DNA from 4 places in the Paenibacillus sp. FSL K6-4396 genome. Region 2 is predicted to be linked to each of the others. Evidence: a T-box and tRNA genes for the amino acid it is inferred to sense, from the RefSeq annotation. Region 2 holds a T-box; the other regions hold tRNA genes.
What was found. The T-box of region 2 lies ahead of leuS (leucine--tRNA ligase). A T-box ahead of a tRNA ligase gene usually reads a tRNA of that ligase, here a tRNA-Leu.
Positions count from the first base shown of each region.

Region 1: it has a tRNA-Leu gene. The T-box ahead of leuS (leucine--tRNA ligase) is inferred to sense a tRNA for this amino acid. The anticodon was not compared.
Region 3: it has a tRNA-Leu gene. The T-box ahead of leuS (leucine--tRNA ligase) is inferred to sense a tRNA for this amino acid. The anticodon was not compared.
Region 4: it has a tRNA-Leu gene. The T-box ahead of leuS (leucine--tRNA ligase) is inferred to sense a tRNA for this amino acid. The anticodon was not compared.

Region 1 is NZ_JBBOCR010000001.1:2,188,682-2,194,059, reverse strand. It holds gene MHB85_RS09965 (helix-turn-helix domain-containing protein) at 1-162, shown strand, start outside; gene MHB85_RS09960 (sn-glycerol-1-phosphate dehydrogenase) at 386-1,540, opposite strand; gene MHB85_RS09955 (hypothetical protein) at 1,699-1,884, shown strand; tRNA gene MHB85_RS09950 (tRNA-Leu) at 1,991-2,075, opposite strand; gene MHB85_RS09945 (Gfo/Idh/MocA family protein) at 2,298-3,290, shown strand; gene MHB85_RS09940 (winged helix-turn-helix transcriptional regulator) at 3,514-3,876, shown strand; gene MHB85_RS09935 (sensor domain-containing diguanylate cyclase) at 3,927-5,378, opposite strand, start outside.
Region 2 is NZ_JBBOCR010000001.1:5,085,215-5,090,592, reverse strand. It holds gene MHB85_RS22410 (CvfB family protein) at 1-856, shown strand, start outside; gene MHB85_RS22405 (class I SAM-dependent DNA methyltransferase) at 985-1,755, shown strand; gene MHB85_RS22400 (phosphotransferase family protein) at 1,982-2,938, shown strand; T-box leader at 3,050-3,319, shown strand; gene leuS (leucine--tRNA ligase) at 3,398-5,378, shown strand, end outside.
Region 3 is NZ_JBBOCR010000001.1:1,587,008-1,592,385, forward strand. It holds gene urtD (urea ABC transporter ATP-binding protein UrtD) at 1-572, shown strand, start outside; gene urtE (urea ABC transporter ATP-binding subunit UrtE) at 550-1,245, shown strand; gene MHB85_RS07010 (hypothetical protein) at 1,276-1,911, opposite strand; gene MHB85_RS07015 (hypothetical protein) at 1,939-2,142, opposite strand; gene MHB85_RS07020 (urease accessory protein UreF) at 2,409-3,110, opposite strand; tRNA gene MHB85_RS07025 (tRNA-Leu) at 3,556-3,638, shown strand; gene MHB85_RS07030 (glutathione peroxidase) at 3,787-4,266, opposite strand; cyclic di-AMP (ydaO/yuaA leader) riboswitch at 4,638-4,813, shown strand; gene MHB85_RS07035 (hypothetical protein) at 4,932-5,327, shown strand.
Region 4 is NZ_JBBOCR010000001.1:4,904,243-4,909,620, forward strand. It holds gene MHB85_RS21590 (AAA family ATPase) at 1-716, opposite strand, end outside; gene MHB85_RS21595 (ABC-three component system middle component 1) at 718-1,248, opposite strand; gene MHB85_RS21600 (dsDNA nuclease domain-containing protein) at 1,250-2,920, opposite strand; tRNA gene MHB85_RS21605 (tRNA-Leu) at 3,704-3,789, opposite strand; gene MHB85_RS21610 (hypothetical protein) at 4,121-4,570, opposite strand; gene MHB85_RS21615 (hypothetical protein) at 4,778-5,002, shown strand; gene MHB85_RS21620 (NucA/NucB deoxyribonuclease domain-containing protein) at 5,120-5,378, opposite strand, start outside.

The DNA of each region.
Region 1 (5,378 bases), 2.9 Mb from region 2:
GTCAGCCACTGGATCGGGGTTCATCCCGGCACTTTCCGCAAATGGCTGCATCAGGGAACACTGCCTTCTGCTGCGTTTCAGGAACAAGCGGAGCAATTTTTCCGTATACCGAAAACTATTTTGTTCGCAGATGTCATCTTGAAAGATCGTCGCAACAACTAAATAAGCGAACAGCCAAAAGGCTCTGATCTCCCCATAGGGAGGCCAGAGCCTTTTTTAAAATAAAATGCATGCCTTCTCTCTCGGACTTGAAGCACTGTTCTGGCTATTCCATCAGAAATGTCAGATAACCTACCCTTTTTCGTTTTTTGCTCCCAAAAAGAGCCATCACAGCCGGCTACAAGCTAAGTTTATGCATTTCGTCATGACCATCTTCTCTAAAAGGTCATCCTAACCTCGTGTTCAACACTTCATTGATATATCTCAATCCGGTATATCGAGGACGAAGCGTATGCGCTGTGTTGAATGCATGTTCCACCATCTCCGGGGTTACACCGAGTTGCTCAGTAGTCACAGGTCCACCTACTTGTTCCAACCATGCAATGAGCTGAGAGGCCTCCGGCAATTGGTCATATATCCCAAACACCGGTTCACCCGATGTCTGTGCAACCTCTTTATATTTCACCGTAAGCAATGCACAAGCTACGCCAACTTTGGCACCATGCAGAACCGGTCTTTCTCCCGCTTGCATCAGATCCATCTCCAAGATGTGAGATAGATGATGCTCACCTCCGGATGCCGGACGGGAATGGTCAATGATCAGCATGGAGATACCGGAAACAATTAATGCGTCCATTAACACAGCTACTCCCTCTGCTCGCCCCTCCGCAATAGCTTGTACATGATCTATGCAGGTATTCAGCGCTTCTTCTGTCATCCGATAAGCAACTGGACAGAACGGTTCTCCGCCCAGTTCACGAGAAACAATCCAGTCTGCAAGTGAAGTATATTTACCAAGCATATCTCCGAATCCGGCAGCTGTCATCACTTGCGGGGCTTGCTCCAGAATATCCAGATCGGCAAAGATAGCCTCTGGCGGAACAGCCTGAAATGTTTGTTTGACGCCGCTTACAATTAAGGGTGCACCCGCAGAGGTAAACCCATCCACTGAAGCCGCTGTCGGTATGGACAGAAAGGGCTTGTTCATTTTGGAACAAACAAATCTCACCAGATCATGAATGGTACCTGAGCCCACCGCAATTACAGCCTGACTTTCCAGTTTCACACCCAACATGACCTGTACAATAGCTGCTTCATCCGCAATGATATCCCCCGTCCGATTCTCCGGTAGAGCGATCTCATCCACATGCATTCCCGCTTCGCGAATACTGCTCAATACATCAGATCCAGCGGCCCGAAACGTATGTTGATCATAAACAACCGTCACCTGACGATATCCTTGCTCAGACAAATAACCCGGTAACCTCTGAATGGCCCCAGCTTCCAGATGTATCAGCATATCCACCACCCGGTGTTGATGACCGCAAGCACACTGCTGTGCTTCCTCATTCCATGCTGCAATTCGTTCGTTCATATTCATTCGCTCTTACCCTCCCATATGAGATATCATGCATAATTAACGGGTTAAAACCACAAGATAAAAAAGGAAATAAAATGTGATGATTTTCCTGATCACACTTTACTGCCTATACCCAATATTTGCAAATCCATATCTCACATTTCCAAGTAGGTGAAGCAATGAAATTAACGAAAGAATTAGGAATTTCGCTCGGATTTCTGGCCGGAACCACTTTTGGCAGTGGTATCGCTTTTTTGTTTCGTCTCCAGTCGGTTGAAGTGGTTGCCAGTGTTACGCTATTTGGTATTGCAGGAGCCATTGCCGGGATCATCACGGCAGTCATTCTGCGCCAGCGGCAACATTAGCATTAGCATGCTGATAGCAAAATGCAGGCTTCACACGAATGATCCACAAAACCAAAAAAGGTTCGTGAGTTGCCCTAGAGCAACTCACGAACCTTTTTTGGTTAGATGCGGTCGAGAGGACTCGAACCTCCACGGGGGGTTAGCCCACACGGACCTGAACCGTGCGCGTCTGCCAATTCCGCCACGACCGCATAATATGTATCTCCTCATCCATCGATGAAAAGCATTCCGGTGAAGCAATTCCTTGTTTTACCGTAATTCAGAGTATACATGCTCCAAAATAAAAATGCAACTTCTTTTTTATTCATTCAAGAATAGGACATATGTCCTTTTTTCTCAACTTCAAACACCCTATCGTAGCATTAAACAAATATACCATCCATACAAATGCAAAAATGAAGGAGAGATCCACCTTGAAAACAACCCATCTGTGCTTTATCGGTGCCGGGTTTCATGCATCCACGAATATTTACCCTTCTGTTGTTGAAGCCGGAGCGCAGATCCAGGCCATTGCCACACGCAGTATGGAACGCTCTGAAGCAGCTCTGCTGCGATTTGGCAGCAACGGAAAAGCGTATGATAACGCTGGGCTTATGTTACAGCAGGAAACTTGTGACGGAGTCGTGGTGGTCGCCCAGCCTGTTGATCAGACCGCTCTTGTCCTTGAATGCATTCGAGCTGGTAAGAATGTATACGTGGATAAGCCACTCGGATGGAATGCAGCGGAAGCAGCAGCTGTAGCAGAGGCTGCCGAGCAAGGCGGCGTCGTTGTCATGGTCGGTTTTATGAAACGTTATGCTCCCGTATACATGAAGCTGAAGGAGCTCATTGATAGTGGTTCGCTAGGTAAGGTACGTTCATTCCAGATGAAATTCGCTGTAGACAGCACCCCATTTTGCAAGGATGAGGAACAGTTCATGAAGCTCGCTGCCATACATATGGTCGATCTGATGCGTTACTTATTCGGAGAAGTAATACGGGTTACAGGCACAACCGTGAAGGATGGGGAACACATTAATCAAAGCATTTCCCTTGTTTTTGAGAATAACGTAGTAGGCAGCGCTTATTTTACCGGCATGAGCGCTTGGTCACGGGAGAGTGAAAGTGTACTCGTCACCTTTGACAACGGATTTGCGTCAGCTGAAGATATCAACACACTTACTGTCCATCAATCCCGAAGATCGACCAGCCTTCCCTGGAAATCTCTCGAGGAGCAAGATACTGTATATACACCTTCCGGATCTCCTATGTCAGGAGCTTCTCGCGACCTTTATCTACGCGGGTTTGTTGGTGAAATGGTGCACTTTATCGCGTGTTGCCAGAATCAGACTGTCCCACATTCCAGCGCCAAGGATAATATTGCAACGATGGCTCTATGTGACTCCATTCTATCGTCACTGAAGTAGCGTATATACGCTCATCCTCATATTTTATACATCCAGAGAAGAGCCTGAAACCGGGGCTCTTTTTTATCTTATAGACATCAACACATCTGCCTTCGACTACAATTAGGGTTTATAATCTGCATCATAAGTGATATGCTCTTTCATGAACTATACGTACTTTATGAAATATAACCACCCAAATAGATACCATAGAAAATCACCCTAAAGTGGAGGTGTACTTATAATGAAAAAGGACGCTACCAAGCTATGTCCCGCGCCATACGGCTGTTCCGTGGAAGTTACCCTCAGTGTGATCGGAGGCAAATGGAAAGGTGCCATTTTGTATCATTTATTCTCCGGTCCTTTGAGATTTAACGAGATCCGAAAATTGTTTCCTGACATTACCCAGCGTATGCTCACCCTGCAACTTCGAGAGTTGGAAGGCAGCGGAATTGTTCATCGTGAAATATACCCCCAGATCCCACCTAAAGTGGAGTATTCCCTCACACCATTTGGTGAAACGTTACGGCCGATCATCTTCAGCATGCGAGATTGGGGAGAAACGTATACAAATGAGGTTCTGGCCAGATCCTCACAAGAGGTATAAAACACAAAAGAAGCTGTTCCTAGTTTTTAGGGAACAGCTTCTTTGCTTGCTTATTTAATAACCGTTTGGATCGTAACCGTACGGTTACGCCCCTCTTCCTTCGCTTGATACAGTGCATTATCCGCCAAGTGAAACAGTTCTGTGGATGTTGTGGAGTGTTTCGGATATTCAGCAATTCCAGCCGAGATGGTGACGGAACGATCTATAGGCAATACGCTTTCTTCGACCGTTATTCGGATACGTTCAGCAATCTCAAAAGCTACGTTAGACTCGGAATTTCTTAACAAGACTACAAATTCCTCTCCACCAAACCGTGCGCAGACATCTTCTGGTCGAACAGACAATTGAATGATATTGGCAATGTGTTTCAACACTTCATCCCCAGCATGATGACCGAATGTATCATTAATGGACTTGAAGCGGTCGATATCCAGAACAATAATGGAGAATGGCGCCTCATCCTGAATCCATTCCTGAATAACTTCTTCGAAGGTTCTGCGATTGTTCATACCTGTTAAAACATCTGTTCTGGCATCATAGACAAGCTGGTTTGTCTGTTTCCTAAAGTTCGCCAATGCGCCAACAACTGCTCTTGTTAGAAGGTCTGCCTCTCTATTCCAGTGAGGTTTCATCACCGGTAGATCCACTTGTCCCTTATCGACCTGATTCACCAAATCAGCCAGCATAGCAAAAGGACTGGCCAGCTTGCGTGCAACCCGAACCACAATAAGGGTCAGGATCAGGAAAGGCACTGAGGTGTACAGCAACAACATACGGATATGATGATTCAACTGATCGTACACCGTTTGGGTTGGAGACACGATTACGACGCCCCAGTCTGTTGATGGAACTTTGTAATAACCTGCAAGCGAATCCACACCTGCCAGATTTTTGTATTGTTCTTTACCGTGCTTGTTTACTAGCAGCTTTTGCACCACTTCATTTTTACTGACATTTTCACCAATTCGGTTGGTGTTTGGGTGAAATAACAAAGTGCCCTTCTTATCCACAATAAAAAAGTAGGAACCATTACTTGTCTTGAGCTGACTGCCAAAAGACAGACTCAATATATTATTTTCCTGCAAAAAGATATTTCCACCGATTGTTCCTTGGTACTCCCCTGCCGAATCAAAGATCGGTTCACTAACAAATACAATTCTGCGTTTCGTTCTGGGTGTCTGGTACGCTTCGGAGATATACGAAGTCCTCAATTTAACCGCTTCTTTTGCTGCATGGGAACTAACATGGTGACCTACACTAGCCTGTGAGTAAGGTGAGGTAGACCTGATTACTCCCGCTTTATCTACCAAAGAAACGGAATTAAAAAAATTACTGCTATTGCGAACCAAATCTAATGTGGAATTCAACTCTTTTGTATTGGACTGATCCATATCCGGGAAATAATTGGCTGCATATTTCAAGCTCTCCTGCATGGAATAAAAAAGCGAATCCAGCGTTTGGCTCATTTGCACAGCGCTTGCATAGTTTAGCGAAAGGGTGTT
Region 2 (5,378 bases):
GTCTCCGTTTGGCTTCTTTTTGACGACAGGATCGGAAGATGTACTGCTTCACTACACCGAGTTAACGCGGGATATTAAGATTGGCGAGACGCTTGAAGTATTTGTATTCTTTGATACGGAAGATCGTCTGGCCGTAACGATGAAAAAGCCTTATCTCATGCTCGGCGAAATGGCACGACTGGTTGTGGCTGATGTTCACCCAAGACTGGGTTGTTTCCTGGAAATGGGACTTGGACGGCAATTGCTGCTTCCTATTCGTGAATTGCCTGAACTGGAGGAACTGCGTCCTAAAGTGGGGGGTGAAGTCTTTGTAATCATGGAACATGATAAGCAAGGACGTCTGCGTGCCAAATTGGCCGGGGAACGTGAACTTTCACCATTGGCTTTCCATGCGCCAACTTCATGGTTAAACGAGTGGGTTGAAGCGACGGTATACAAACCACTGCAGATGGGTACTTTTGTACTTGTAGAGGGCGGTGTACTGGGCTTTGGCGCGATTGGTATGATTCATTCATCCGAACGCAGTCATATGCTGCGCCTTGGTGAAAAAGTGAAATGTCGAGTGACACTGGTACGTGAAGACGGACGTGTGAATCTGGCCATGACTCAACTCAAACAAGTTGGACGTAACGAAGATGCAGACAAGCTGCTCGCTTTCATGAAAGAACGCCCTATGGGTGGCATGCCATACTCGGATGCAACTCCGCCGGATATCATCAAGCAGCGCTTTGGCATCAGTAAATCTGCTTTCAAGCGTGCCTTGGGCAAATTGATGAAGGACGGACTGGTGGTCCAAAAGGAAAGCTGGACGTATCTGTCCGAATCTGCTCCTGCGGATCAAAGTGAAAACAAATAATCTTCCTGATTAAATAGTTGTAATATGGAACTCGGATAAGGCAGGGATAGGCTGGGTAAACACCGGATGCCCTGTCTTTTCTTTTGTTAACAGGATTGGAAAATGAAATTGAAAGTGCGGTGCCTGACATGTCTTACCGGAAATTTGCCTATGTGTATGATGAATTAATGGAAGATATGCCTTATCCGGACTGGATAAGGTTTGCAAGAACAGCATGGGAAAAGCATGGAATGCCCAAAAGTGTCGCTGAACTTGGCTGTGGAACGGGCTCCATTACGATCCCGCTCGTGAACTCCGGTTTCGAAGTTACAGGCATTGATCTCTCAGCAGATATGCTGTCGGTTGCACGCAGCAAGATGGAGGCTACGCCTCAAGGTCATCGTTTGTATCGGGAAGGCAGTGTCCGGTGGGTGCAGCAGGATATGCGGGAATGGCGAGTTCCGGAACCTGTGGATTCGGTGATATCTTTCTGTGATTGTGTCAATTATTTGCTTGAACAAGAAGATGTCATTCGTACATTCCAGCGCACATATGAGATGCTGAAGCCTGATGGAACGTTCCTGTTTGATGTCCATCATCCCAATACCCTTATTCGTTATGATGAGGAGCAGCCTTTTGTACTGGATGAGCGCTCCGTGTCGTATATTTGGACTTGTGATCTGGATCAGGATCGCTGTGAGATCGAACATCATCTCAGTATTTTTTCGCGTGTGGATGATGGTAGCAAGGATATGTATCAACGGTTTGAAGAAGTTCATGTCCAGCGTGCATATAATCCGGACTGGATGAAGCTGGAGTTATCCAAGGCAGGTTTTAGAGACGTGAAGGTATATGCGGATTTTGAATGGAAAGAGGCCAAAGACAGCGCTCAGCGCTTGTTCTACGTTGCTGTGAAGTAAGAACGAAAGATGACAACTGTCCTTATGTATGGTGCATAAGGGCAGTTTTTTTGTTTGATTTTCCATGGAGAGTGAATAGCAATATTCTTAAATAGGGTAAAGGAGTACAAGAAAAGACATAACGACGTGACAAAAAGTATTGCCAGTTAAAGTAAAGGAGGCGATAATAGTCGGATAGAAAGCGTTTTCTGAGAAAATAAATCAATTGTCAATGTGAGGTGTGAAAATGGAAAGTACATATAAAACAAGACTTACGTCAGAACAGTTGAATGCCATAATAGAGCAGCATTTCTCTGCAGGTATACAGGACTACAAGGAAATGGTGGATGGCTGGGCCAATCATGCATATCTCATTACACTGAGTGACGCACAGCGAGTGGTACTCAAGATTGCTCCATCGGCTTCGACAAATCTGATGCGCTGTGAGCAGGATCTCATGATTGCCGAGGTTGAGGCACTACGCCTCATTACGGAGCTACAGGATGTTCCCGTACCCCAAGTGCTGGCTTATGATGATTCGTTAACCAAGGCTTCAGCGCGTTATTTTATCATGGAGTACATGTCTGGAACACCCTATAATCAGGTCAAGGATCAGTATTCTGCGGAAGAGCAGGAGACCATTGAACAACAACTCGGTTGGTACAATCGTCGAATTAATGAAATCAAGGGTGAGAAGTTTGGATATTTCTCGGAGCAAAAACAGCGTTATTCCACATGGAAAGAAGCATTTATGAATTTGATGGATGACATTCTTACCGATGGTGAAGAAGCCGGAATTACATTTTCGATCGATTACCCTGAATTGAGACGCTTGATTGAAGAAAAATCAAATGTGCTGGATGATGTCAAAGAACCTGTGCTTGTGAGTTGGGATCTGTGGGATGGCAATGTTCTAGTAGACGCAGGTCGTATCACAGCGATTATTGATTTTGAACGTTCACTATGGGCAGATCCTCTGATGGAGCATTATTTCAGTCATTTTAACTATACGCCTGGTTTTGTGAAAGGGTATGGGCATGCGATTACGACTGAAAGTGAGCTGAAAAGAAGAAGCCTCTATGACTTGTACTTTGATCTGGTGCTACGCATTGAGTGCGCTTATCGTCAATATGATAATCAGGAACATGTGAATTGGACCATTCATAATCTGGAGGAAGGCATTGAGCGTTTTCGGTCATCCTGAACAGCAACCAGCGTTATGAACGGTACGAACCGTAGACTTCAAGATGGCGATTATAACGTGTAATATTGACTTTGGGCTTGCTTTTTTATATAATGGTCCCGATATTGTATACATATTTCGATGATAAGGATCAGTAGTAATTCCTGTACATAACAGAGAGCCGGCGGTTGGTGCAAGCCGGTTGACAGTGATTTGCGAACTCGCCTTGGAGAAATGCGGTGATTACACCATTCTGTTTAACCTGCTTGTATAAAGCTTGGGTTCAGGAATGGAAATCCGCATCGGTTAACCGCCGTTACAGGTCCAAAGGGAGTGGATGACGAAGCACGTTCGTCCGCTAACTAGGGTGGTACCACGGGAATTCAACCTCTCGTCCCTAGCGCTGCAAACGCTACGGGATGCTGAGGTTTTTTTGTTGCAATTAAAGCTAAAGCGAATAACCTGAAGGAGGAACAATAGATGAGTGAGAATAACCAGCCGAAACACGGCTATCAGCCACAAGTTATGGAAAAAAGTTGGCAGCAATACTGGGATGCAAATAAAACGTTTAAAACGGGTGAGGACCCTGCTAAACCGAAATTTTATGCACTGGATATGTTCCCTTATCCATCCGGTTCAGGTCTGCACGTAGGCCACCCGGAAGGATATACGGCAACGGATATCGTTTCCCGTTACAAACGTATGCGCGGTTACAATGTATTGCACCCAATGGGTTGGGACGCTTTCGGTCTGCCTGCTGAGCAGCATGCACTGGATACAGGTGAACATCCACGAGATATTACATTCCGTAATATTGACAATTTCCGTCGCCAGATCAAATCGCTTGGTTTCTCCTATGACTGGGATCGTGAGATCAGCACAACGGACCCTGAATATTATAAATGGACACAATGGATCTTTATCCAGCTGTACAATAAAGGCCTGGCTTATGTGGATGAAGTTGCAGTTAACTGGTGTGAAGCCCTTGGAACGGTACTTGCTAATGAAGAAGTTATTGATGGCAAGAGTGAACGTGGTGGACATCCAGTTGTACGCAAACCGATGCGTCAATGGGTTCTGAGAATTACCGAGTATGCAGAGCGTCTGCTGGAAGACCTGGAAGAGCTGGATTGGTCTGAAAGCATCAAGGATATGCAGCGCAACTGGATCGGTAAATCGACAGGTGCGGAAGTTGTATTTGCCATTGAGGGTCGCGAGGAAGTCATCAAGGTGTTCACTACCCGTGCGGACACATTGTTCGGTGCGAGCTTTGCAGTACTTGCTCCTGAACATGAACTGGTAGAAGCAATTACAACCGATGACCAACGTGAAGCGATTCAGGCTTATCAGGAGCAGGCTTCTCGTAAAAGTGATCTGGAACGTACAGATTTGGCGAAAGACAAAACAGGTGTTTTCACTGGCGCTTATGCAATCAATCCCGTTAATGGTGCAAAACTGCCGATCTGGATTGCTGATTACGTTCTTGCAGGTTACGGTACAGGTGCGGTTATGGCTGTTCCGGGTCATGATGCACGTGACTGGGAATTTGCGAAGCAGTTTGGTCTGGATATCATCGAAGTTATTCAAGGTGGAGATGTTACACAAGAGGCTTATTCCGGTGATGGCGCGCATGTGAATTCCGATTTCTTGAACGGACTGAATAATGAAGAAGCGGTTGCCAAGATGATTGCTTGGTTGGAAGAGAACGGTAAAGGACAAGGGAAAGTAACCTATCGTCTGCGTGATTGGCTGTTCAGCCGTCAGCGTTACTGGGGTGAGCCAATCCCGATTCTGCATCTGGAAGACGGAACGATGAAGACCGTACCGGAGGATCAACTTCCACTGCTGCTGCCTGATATCGATCAGATCAAACCTTCGGGTACAGGAGAATCACCACTGGCGAATGTTACGGAGTGGGTGAATACGGTAGATCCGGAAACGGGAATGAAGGCACGTCGTGAGACCAACACCATGCCACAATGGGCGGGTAGCTGCTGGTATTACCTGCGCTTTATCGATCCGCACAATGACAAGGAACTGATCTCCAAGGAGAAACAGCAGCAGTGGCTGCCAGTTGACCTGTACATTGGCGGAGCAGAGCACGCGGTACTTCACTTGCTGTACGCTCGTTTCTGGCACAAAGTGCTGTATGATCTGGGTGTTGTGGAGACCAAAGAACCTTTCCACAAACTGGTGAACCAAGGTATGATCCTGGGTACTAATAATGAGAAAATGAGTAAATCCCGTGGTAATGTCATTAACCCGGATGAAATCGTGAATGAATTCGGTGCAGATACATTGCGTCTGTACGAGATGTTCATGGGACCATTGGAAGCGACCAAACCGTGGAATGCAAACGGGGTTGAAGGCATGCACCGCTTCCTGTCACGTGTATGGCGTCTCTTCATTAACGAAGACACAGGAGCCATCAATGACAAGATTACAGTGGACGGTGGAACGG
Region 3 (5,378 bases), 3.5 Mb from region 2:
CGGAATTAACACGACTGAAGGAGCACCAGATTGTTCGCAAAGGTGTGGGACGCAAATTCCAGGCGCCATCGATCTTTGCAGGTCTGACGGTGCAGGAGAATCTGACGCTGGCGGCGGAGACTCGCCGTTCCCCTTTGCAAGCCATCGGTATTCGTCGATATGGGAAAATGAGTGCTGCCATGGAGCATGTTACCCTCCAGATTGGTCTGCAAGATCGCGTTGATGCTCGTGCAGGAGCATTATCGCATGGGGAGAAGCAGTGGCTGGAGATCGGCATGCTGCTTCTCCAGGAGCCACGTGTGTTGTTGCTGGACGAACCAGCCGCAGGCATGACGGATGAAGAAACACACAAGACCGGGCGACTTCTGCAAGAGATTGCGCGTGAACGCTCGGTTGTGGTGGTGGAGCATGATATGGAGTTTGTGCGAGAGTTCGCAGCCAAGGTAACGGTGATGCATGAAGGGAAACTGCTGAAGGAAGGTACGATGGTGGAGGTACAGGCAGATCCGAAAGTGGCCGAAGTGTATCTGGGCAAAAGGAGGGATGACCATGCTGTCGCTGCAACGAATTGAATCCGGCTACGGGGAAAGCAATGTGCTTCGTGGTGTGAACCTGGATGTACAGCCTGGACAGGTGGTGTGTCTGATGGGCCGTAACGGTGTAGGGAAAACAACGTTGATGAAAACATTAATGGGGTTGCTCAAAACACGCAAGGGCAGTATTCAGTGGCAAAATCAGGAGTTATCCACTTTGGACACAGCCAAGCGGGCAAGGGCAGGGATCGGTTATGTACCGCAGGGGCGGGAAATTTTCCCGCAGCTTACGGTGAAAGATAACTTATTGCTCGGTCTGGAGACAAGTGCGCCGGGAGTAAAAACGTTCCCGGAGGATGTACTGGCGATGTTTCCAGTGCTTGCGACGATGTATGGACGGCAGGGCGGGGATCTGAGTGGTGGACAGCAGCAACAGTTGGCATTCGCCCGGGCATTGGCTTCGCGTCCGGGGTTGTTGCTACTTGATGAGCCGACAGAAGGCATCCAGCCTTCTATCGTGGAGGACATTCGGCAGGTTATTTTGCAGCTCAAGGCAAAGGGGAACCTCTCGGTTTTGCTGGTAGAGCAGAGTATCGATTTTGTACGAAGTGCCGCAGATTACATCTATATCATGGACAAAGGAACCATAACCCTGCACGGGACACCGCAAGAACTGGATATGTCGCAGTTTGAACATCATCTCTCCGTATAGTTGTAGTTAGTCGGCGAGTGGAGAAAGGTTTCAGGAACGCTTGTCCAGGATATTCGAGTATTTGGGATATAACCGCCGGATGCATTCCGGACAGATGTCATGGGTGAATTCGGCGTGGGTATGCTTCTCCAGATAACTCTCAACGGAGTTCCAATGTTCCTCTTCGTCCTTGATTTGTTTGCAGACGGCGCAAATAGGCAGCAGTCCGCGCAATGTGCGCACTTCAGACAATGCCTTCTTCAATTGGTGTTCTGTCTTTCTCTGTTCGGTAATATCCATGTGTGCAATCAAAGCGAGATCGGTATCCAGAATTGAATTTGCATAAGATAGAGGGGTGAGTTCTACACGAAACCACCTCTTTTCATTGTATACAGTATATACGCAGATGTCATATGTATGATTTCGATTAAAGGGTATTCCGCGTTCTTTCAAATTCTGTGCGACAAGTGCCATGTTAGCGTTCTTGCCCCGTTTTGCCCAGGCTTCCGTCAGATGCAGGTAATGTCTATAACTACTGTGTATATCCGGGTTTGGTGAGCATTGACCAAGTCCCTGTTGCCAGGCACGGTTACAACTTTGGATAATCCAATTGTCATCAACGATGATGAGCTGGTGACGTATGGACTGGAACGACAGCCTCTCCAGATCGGATGTAACATGTCTCATGGATGAGACCCTCCTTTGGCAGAAATCTTATCTCAGTTCATCTGGAATATCCAAAATATCAGCGACCAGGTGCCTGAATCGGGTTGCTTTGCGTGTGCCGTGAATAAGATTGGATAAACGATAGGGTGGGATGCCATGCTGTTCACAAAAGGTCTTCTGGTCCACTTGAAGTTCGGTTAGCCGTCGTTTGATGGCCCATCCGAACGGAGTAACTGGTTTTTTCTTGTTCAAAAGGGTTCACCCCTGGTTAGAATGTAGTATTCAGCCGCCCTTTCATCATGTAGAATATATAGAAATGCGAGCTGTATGTTTCATTATATACGCAAATTCGTCATCTAACAATTAAAAAAGACGGAAAAAAGTGTATTTTGTGATGATAAATGGCGTAAATACGTAAATAAAACAAATAAAATGACAAAAAACACGTCGGCAAGGAGGTTGCCGCGTGTTTTTTAGTTTGTCTGAATGAAGGGGAGCAGGTATGAGGAGGAAGAGGATTAGGCCCTGTAGGCATGAAGTCCAGCTCCAAGCATATGGAAACTGGGGAAAAACGATTTCATGGACATCGAGGTTGGCTGTGCCAGTCCATCCGCAGCCGAGGCGCTGACGGTCTTCCATTCATTCTCCAGATCTGTGGCCAGGCGGACCATCAGATCCTTGGTTGTATCGTTGTTCAGGGGAATGACTTTGGAGGCTTCGGTTATGCAGGCATTCATGGCTGAATGCAGGTAACCAAGGACCGCCTCCTCGACCGGGATGTCGAGGTGGTGGTTAATCCAGGCGTGAACAGTGGAGAGGCAGCCAACCGAATCGTATTTGGCAAAGATCTGTTCGAGCTGGCTGAATTCAATCCAGGGGTGCAGAGCACGTGCAAGTCTGATCAATCGTTTACCCATGGCGGCAGCTTGTTCTCTGAGATCTCCAGGGGTTCGCTGAACATGGACGAGCTTGTCGATTAGAGCTATCCGCCATGTATCTTTGTGATCTGCTGCGGTATAGATGCCTTTGATGGCCATACCTTCAAGACGAACGATGCTGGGATGCAACTGACAACGCATGAATGATTCGAGATCTTCAGCATTACGAATGGTACCCTCCCTGATATGGATATCCATGCCGAAGGAATGGGTGAACCCTCCAACCTGAATAGAGGAATCAAGCAGGTTGACATAATCGAGCAGCTTATTCCCACGGTTCACAATCATTCGCCTCCTGTGTTCGTTAAATGTCACTTATAGTGACATCTATAATCCTTTTTGTTTGCTTTATGTTTATAAATCCGAATTATATGATAGTTATCTTCCCATAAATGTCCGCTTTTTGTCAATGGTATCCGTGAAATTTAATGGATTAAATCTGTTATTTAATATTTGTGTTATTTTATATAACTTTAATGTGTCATTTGTGTGGTGGAGTGCAGGGAGAACTATATAGAAGGAAGGACTATATATAAATGAATCAACAAGATCGGCTCTTACCGAAAAAGAGGAGATCAAATCTAATAATATGCAGTTCATGGGTAAAGATGACGAGATTATGCGATTTTTGATGAAAATGCCTAGCTGAAAAAGTAGTATTAAAAAATACTTTACTTTTAGTTCTGAACCCGGTATAATCAATTCTGTTGCCGATTATTTACGACATGCGGTCGTGGTGGAATGGCAGACACGCTATCTTGAGGGGGTAGTGGGCGTATGCCCGTGGAGGTTCGAGTCCTCTCGACCGCATCATATGAACGATGAAGAAGAAGCTTTCCGTTATTGGAGAGCTTCTTTTTTTGTCTTTTTCGAACAGTATGACATCTGGGTTGAGAAAAAAAGCCATCCATTACCGGGGCAATGGTGCTCTACCTTACGGCTACGGGTGGCCTGTGTATTATTTTTGAAGTAAGTTCTTGATATCTTCTTCAATCTTGTCCGGTGTTGTTTTGGGAGCATAACGTTTCAGTACCTGTCCGTTCTGATCCACAAGGAATTTGGTGAAGTTCCATTTGATTGCTTTGGAACCGAGCAGGCCAGGAGCTTCTGTGCTAAGGTGTTGGAAAAGAGGGTGAGCGCTTGAGCCGTTCACATCAATTTTCTCAAACATTGGGAAGCTTACGCCATAATTCATCTGACAGAACTCGGCAATATCGTCGGAAGATCCTTTTTCCTGTGCAAACTGGTTGCTTGGGAAACCAAGAACTTCAAATGGAGCATCTTGAAACTTGTCTTGCAGTTCTTGCAGACCTTTGAATTGAGGAGTAAGGCCGCATGAGCTTGCCGTATTCACAATCAGGAGCACTTTGTCACGGTAGTCGGACATTTCAACTTCTTGACCGCGAAGGGTATTCACTTTGTAATCGTAGACTGTCATCTAAATCGCCTCCATTTATTTACTCTTATATCTTCTATTATATTGGCTACAATTAAATATTGCAAAACTAATGTGGTGTTAATAGCATCAAAACAGGCAAGTTGTGCAGAATACGTGAATGAATTGCGAAGTGATTTTCGTCAGAGTGAGAATTAGATAGCCTTGAAGAGGTGGATAGAGTATAACCTTATTGTAAGCGTTATTATAAACGAGTATTGGCAAAAATCTGCCGATTTGGTGATCTGTAAGGACTTTACACCGTCATGGCGGGGGTGTATGATTCATAACGTAATTTCAATTTAAACTAAATTGTACTTGAAAAACGAAACAAACGATAATATCGCTCGATCTTACCTTAAGATATACGAACGATGTTTTAATCGCTGAGTTTCCATTCATTGATGAATGGGAAACGGGGGAACCAACGGAATGCGCTGTCCAGGACAGTGGGCATTCATGGGGTGAATTTTCCGGTGACAGCCGGAAATAGGGCGACTCTCGCGCCCGAATCCGTCAGCTAACCTCGTAAGCGTTAAAGGGAGAGGCAACAAGCCGTACGCTGGTTCATGGTGTTTTCGCCATGGGTTATTTAAGAAGCGTTCGGGAGGCCTTGGTCCCCCACGCTTCTTTTTTGTTGTCTTTTCACGCCAAGGGAGGAACGAATGATGGATACTGAGATGATTTTAGTGACTGCTCCAAATGAAGCAGGACGCAAATTTATTAAATTGCTGATGTACAAAAAAATGCCGTTTGCCGTTCTAACCAACAGTGCAGGGGAAGAGCGCAGACTCCGTAGAATCGGAGTAGAACATGTCATTCGCATGAATACAGCTGCAGCTCAAAAATGGTTTTTGCCGCAGGGCAGCGTAGGTAACGTGTTTATTTTCGAGAACAGCCTGAATCTGACCTGTCGTTATTTACAGATCTGCCGTTCATGGACTTCGAAATCCCTGTGCGTGATTACGGAGCAGAGTCATCCTAAGGGCATCTATCGGGGCATGGGCGCAGACCGGATTGTATATTCGCTCAATGGGGAAGTTGGCTTTCTCCTCAATGGTTAATGCCATAGCTTGTGATTGCTCAGGTGTAAGGTGCCTGTTATAATTGAATGT
Region 4 (5,378 bases), 180 kb from region 2:
TTTATATCCGGAGATATATTCAGTAAATTTGCCCACTCTTCAATCTTAGATAAATCCAAAGTTAATAAATCTGCAGTCCTTTGTTCAATCATGGATTTTAGTTGTTCAGATTCTATTTCTATTTTTGAACGTTGAGCTGAAAGTTTAGAAGATACTTCCTTAATGTTATTCGTTAAATTCAAAACATTCTTTAAGCCCATTATATCTGCTAGAGCCTCGAACCTACTTTTAGCATCGTCATGTGAAACAAACTCTGTTATTTGATCTTGGGATAAAATATGTGATTGTTTTATTAGCCCTCCCATCATCCCTTTACCTTCAGTACGATAAAATTCCCTCCTCAAAAATGTGTCTACTTTCCCTTTTGTGCGAATAATTTTTCCATTTGGAGGCTTTATTGAAACAGTAACGCTTTTCGCTTTTCCATTTTCCACTCGGAAACTACGTTTTAATATGTGCCCCTCAAACTCGATTTCCACAAAACAAGTCTCTGCGGTCTTAACACATTGGAAACATATAATATCCTGCTCTGTGAAATCTTTTTGTTTAGAAAATCTACTAATGCTTCCTGACAAACACCACTCTAAAGCATCAAAGAAAGTACTCTTTCCAAATCCATTAGGACCATAGAAAATAGTTATTTGCTTATCTAAATTAAATTCATGTAAACCTAAGTATTTGCGAAAATTTTGAATCCTAACTTTATCAATTTTCATTTTATTTCTCCTTATCTAACAAGTCATTAATCACACTCTCAATTTCTTTTTGAGAGAGCTTTTTTCTTTCCCCTTCTTTATCACGAAGATTTTTAAGTAAATATGATATGGTAGGATCCTGTTCAATATCATCAATTGAATTTTTATTTAACTCTGTATATGTATCATTGTTGTCATCCAAGAATGGAATACGTCGAATATCTGCCATTGACCGAATGACAAACTTCCTAATAGACAATGAATCTCGTTCAATAGTATAGATTGTTTCTTCATCAATTAAACGATCTCCACCAGTACATAGTAAGTAATAAGAATTCCAAACATTCAATTTCTGGCGTAAAAGAATATCCCTCACAAGACTAGCTTCAAGAATAATTTTTCGTGCTGGTGTTTCATTTTCCCACCTTTGTAAAACCACAAAATTCAGACCATTAGTAAACAACTTAACTCCTATATTCAAAAGATCACTATTAATAACATGAGAAAAACCTAAATCTAATAACAATTTATTTGTTAGAACATATGCCTCCATATTACTCGTTTAACTCCTTCCAAAACTCACATAGATGAGTTCGTAGATCTTCCATAGTGTTGAAAGTAAATAAGTTATCAAATTCATCATTTAACCTTCCACCCGGTACAAAATCCATAATTATTTTCATATCTTTAAGTGAGTCACTTTGCGGAAGTCCCGATACTTCTGGCTTCTCCTCGCAAATAATAACAGATTCTATTCTCCCCTTATTTCCCGCAAAACTCCCATTCAAAATAATACTAGATGGTGGATTCAGTAAAATATCTGAACACTTTTCAGGTTCTTGTAACAATTGACGGATTTTATCAACTGCAGTGTTTAAAGTATCTCCCCGGCTTAAGCTCAAAAATGATAAATATTGAGAGCTAATCTGTTTAACTAAAAGTGACGTGTGATTAGTTGATACTTTTAATAAATCTTTATTAATTAAGATTAATAATAATGCACAGTTAAAGAGTTCTAAGAGTCTTCTTGTTTGATCATGTTCTGTTATTTCTCTGTATTTACTAGATATAGGTCTACAATCTAAATACCTATTGACAAGATCTCTTATCGTACCTCCTCCATCAATCCATTCAATCATATTCTCTTTGTAGCCAATAATATCTCGCTCCAATTCTATAAATAAATCTATATCCTTAATATCAAGTATCATTTGATCAAAAACTTTATTTATAACTTCTTTTGTTTCACTCTTTCTTACAGATTCCCCAGTTATCGCAAAAGCATTATCATGGATTAATTGTCTTATTTCCTCTACTTCTTCAGAGCCCAAATATAGAATAAGATTATCTCCAATTTTTTGACATTTTTCCATCAGAAGTCCAATTAACCATTGAATATTATCTACTTCAACTCTGACCCCAGGCTCAATATTTTTTCCCAGTTCATCTAATAGAAATCCGACATATTCACGAGTTTGAAGTAAATCTAACCTTTTGCGAATATGAAATCTTGATAGTAATTCAGTAAGTTTTTCACCACACAACGATTCATAAGTTAAGAGTGAATTATCATGCTTATCGTAAAATTCTTCAGATAGACGTCTCAGTAAATGATCATCCTCAGGAACGGAAAGGTTATAACTATAATTTTTGGTATAAGGTGTAACATTTGCTTCCTTTGAAGGTGTGACAACAAAACTAGTTAGTAATTCAAACTGTGTTTGAAACTCTTTGTTCGGAAAGTATTTTGCTTTCATTAAAAGCTTATCTAACCAGCTATCCGGTCTTCTATATTTAAATCCATCTTCCTCTTTAAAAGACCTGCTGTAGATTCCAGTTTCACTTGTCTTTAGATCAGTTTGGGCACTTGTTTTCACTTGAATAAAACGTATAAGATTATCTTTTCCAACTATAACATCTTCGTGCAGTTCCATCGAAACAAAGTCCCACGTACCCTTCATTACTTCAATCATGTATTCAATGGTTACTAAAAATTGATAGTAAAAACCTGCCAGTGCAACTCTACCACCTATTTCTTCTGGTTCATTAATTAATAATAATTCCTGAACTAAGTCCTTAGGATTATTTTCTACTCTCTTAATCAGAAGATTCTTCTCAGGCTCCCTTTCTGAGTTTTCTGACAAAACTGAAACAACTAGACTTTTAAGCATATTCCCCTGCCAACCACCCTTCATTAAGCCCTTTTCTTTTTTGATTTTTTTCAATTGCAGAATCGCTAATCAACCACCTTGCTCATATCTTCTTTTAACTTAACCATGCTTAGGTCTTCAATGCTTCAAACTCATTTTCAACCTTATGAATCAAAGCGCCTTTTTTTCATATAAAACCCATTATGTAAATTATTTAAAATTCACCAATAAAAATCAATATATCTACCTTCCAAAGAAATGACATTATTATATCTAGTTCTACACTTTCCTTAATTATCCTCCAAACTCCCATCAATTATAATTTCATATTTCTTTGAAAGTTCACTTTGTATAATAACCAAACTAATTCTTCTAACGTTTTAAACTCCATAAAATTCTACTTTCATTTATAATTTTTTATTGTATTTTCATTTTTCTTTTCCCATCCCTTATTCTCTCAGTCTTTTCAAAGCCAGAGGAGAAACAACAGCAGGGTATAAGATTCACCTGAGAAACTGCATAAAACCTAAAAAATCTAGAAAGTACGTGAACAGATTAAAAAATCTGCAAAGAAATTCGTTTAGATCTGTTACACTAACCCCAATATTAAAATAGATAATAAGAACGAATCTAATGAACTGGTAAAAGCGGATTCAATATGCAGCAGCTATTCTAAAAATCCGACATTTATTCACACTTAAAATACAACTCTGAAGCAACTCCAGCAACAATTTATTATTCTTATCTTTTAATACAAAATAAAAAATACAAAAAAAGACGTATGACTCTCAATATTTCATAAGAGTCATACGTCCTTCATTTCGTTCTCTTTTTCAAGAAAACCTTTTAAATGCAATATGCCGAGGACCGGGATCGAACCGGTACGGTAGTCACCTACCGCAGGATTTTAAGTCCTGTGCGTCTGCCAATTCCGCCACCCCGGCAGGATTATGTATTTCTTGGCGACAAGAAATATCTTACCATGAACTAATTAACTTTGCAACACTTTTTATAAAATAATCTAACTATATAAGTTTAACTAATGATTTACACGATAACGGAGAGGACAAAAAAAACTGAAAAGCGAAGCGTTCGCCTAAAAGCTTTCTGAAAGACTTATATAAATGAAACAGGCACTGCAAGCGTCAGCTCACAGTGCCTAGAAAGTCCGAGTTGCGGTCCCGGACTTCCGGTAAACCAATCTATATTAAGGGAGGTGTGAGATAAGAATACCTCCCCAACATTAAAGAAACCTAAAATCAGCCTTAAATTAAACTAAAAAAGTAAAATCGGGCGAACACGAGCTGCCTCTTCCTCACTGCACTCCACGATAACCAAGATATGGTCCTTTAACAGCCAATCTTCATAATACCGTGCGTCTTCTTCCGAGATCCCCGCTTCAGTCAGTGTAAGCACCAAATCATCGGTCTCACTCCCGATCTCATTGCCAGCGAGTCTACGGACTGCTTTTCCGATCGACATCGTCTGATCCATTCGCTTCCCCAGACCAGCCAATATGCCTTTCAGAGCGCCAAAGGCACCATCCGTTCCGGCACCCTTCAAAGGTTTGGGCAGCCCCGTCTTTTCGCTCACCAGCTCCAGATTAAGCTGCTCCTTCGCCACCGCTCCCAAGTATTTTTCCTTGATGCCTTCCTCTTTCACCTGATTCAGCATCAATATAGCCTCGTTCTCCGTACGGGCCAGCCCAATCATCAATTGTGTCATTCCGTTCCCCTCCTTTTACCCTAATATAACCCCGTAATGCCTATTCAAAAACGGATCATCCATAGCTAAGACAAATCACCTAGAAGAATGTTGATTTCTCTTCTGGAAATCTATACCTAGTTCTGATAGACTAGATAAAGAAGACAAATTAACCATTGAAAAAATTGACATATGTATTTAACATCTCATAATCAGGAGCAATGACTTATGAAAAAAGAGGTAGAAATTGCCATCCGGCGCAAACAACAGATCATGGTTCGTAATACAAGCGGTCAGACGGTAACCGGATTTCCCGAGCGTACCGCTGATTCATCCATTCTCTCCTTACGTACGGTTCACGGCAGTCTGTGGATACCGTTTGATGAGGTTGAACATGTTACGCGTCTGTTAAGCATACGGTCTCATCATTTAAGCGGAATGCAACTCGTTTAGCCGGATATGTAATCCTTGAAACTCCAGTTCCCGTATAGATACGTTAACTAGATCTATTTATGCCAGCACTTTATACCAAAAAACCAGACGCATGCACGTCTGGTTTTTCTCTTCTTGTTACTTCACTACAAACTTCACTCGTGTTCCATCCGGATATGTACTTAACTGATTCCCTACCCATGAACCTGCACCACGATTATCTTTCGGGGTAATGTACTGGATATCTGCACCTGTTCCTCCTTCAGCACACATCGCCATAGGCCACTCGTCACGATCCTTACCTTTTTTGACCGGAACACCTTTAAGGGATAAATCCCGATTGCCTTCCGCTCCATTACGATCAATGGTGCATACATCCGAATGCCCTGCCTTGATA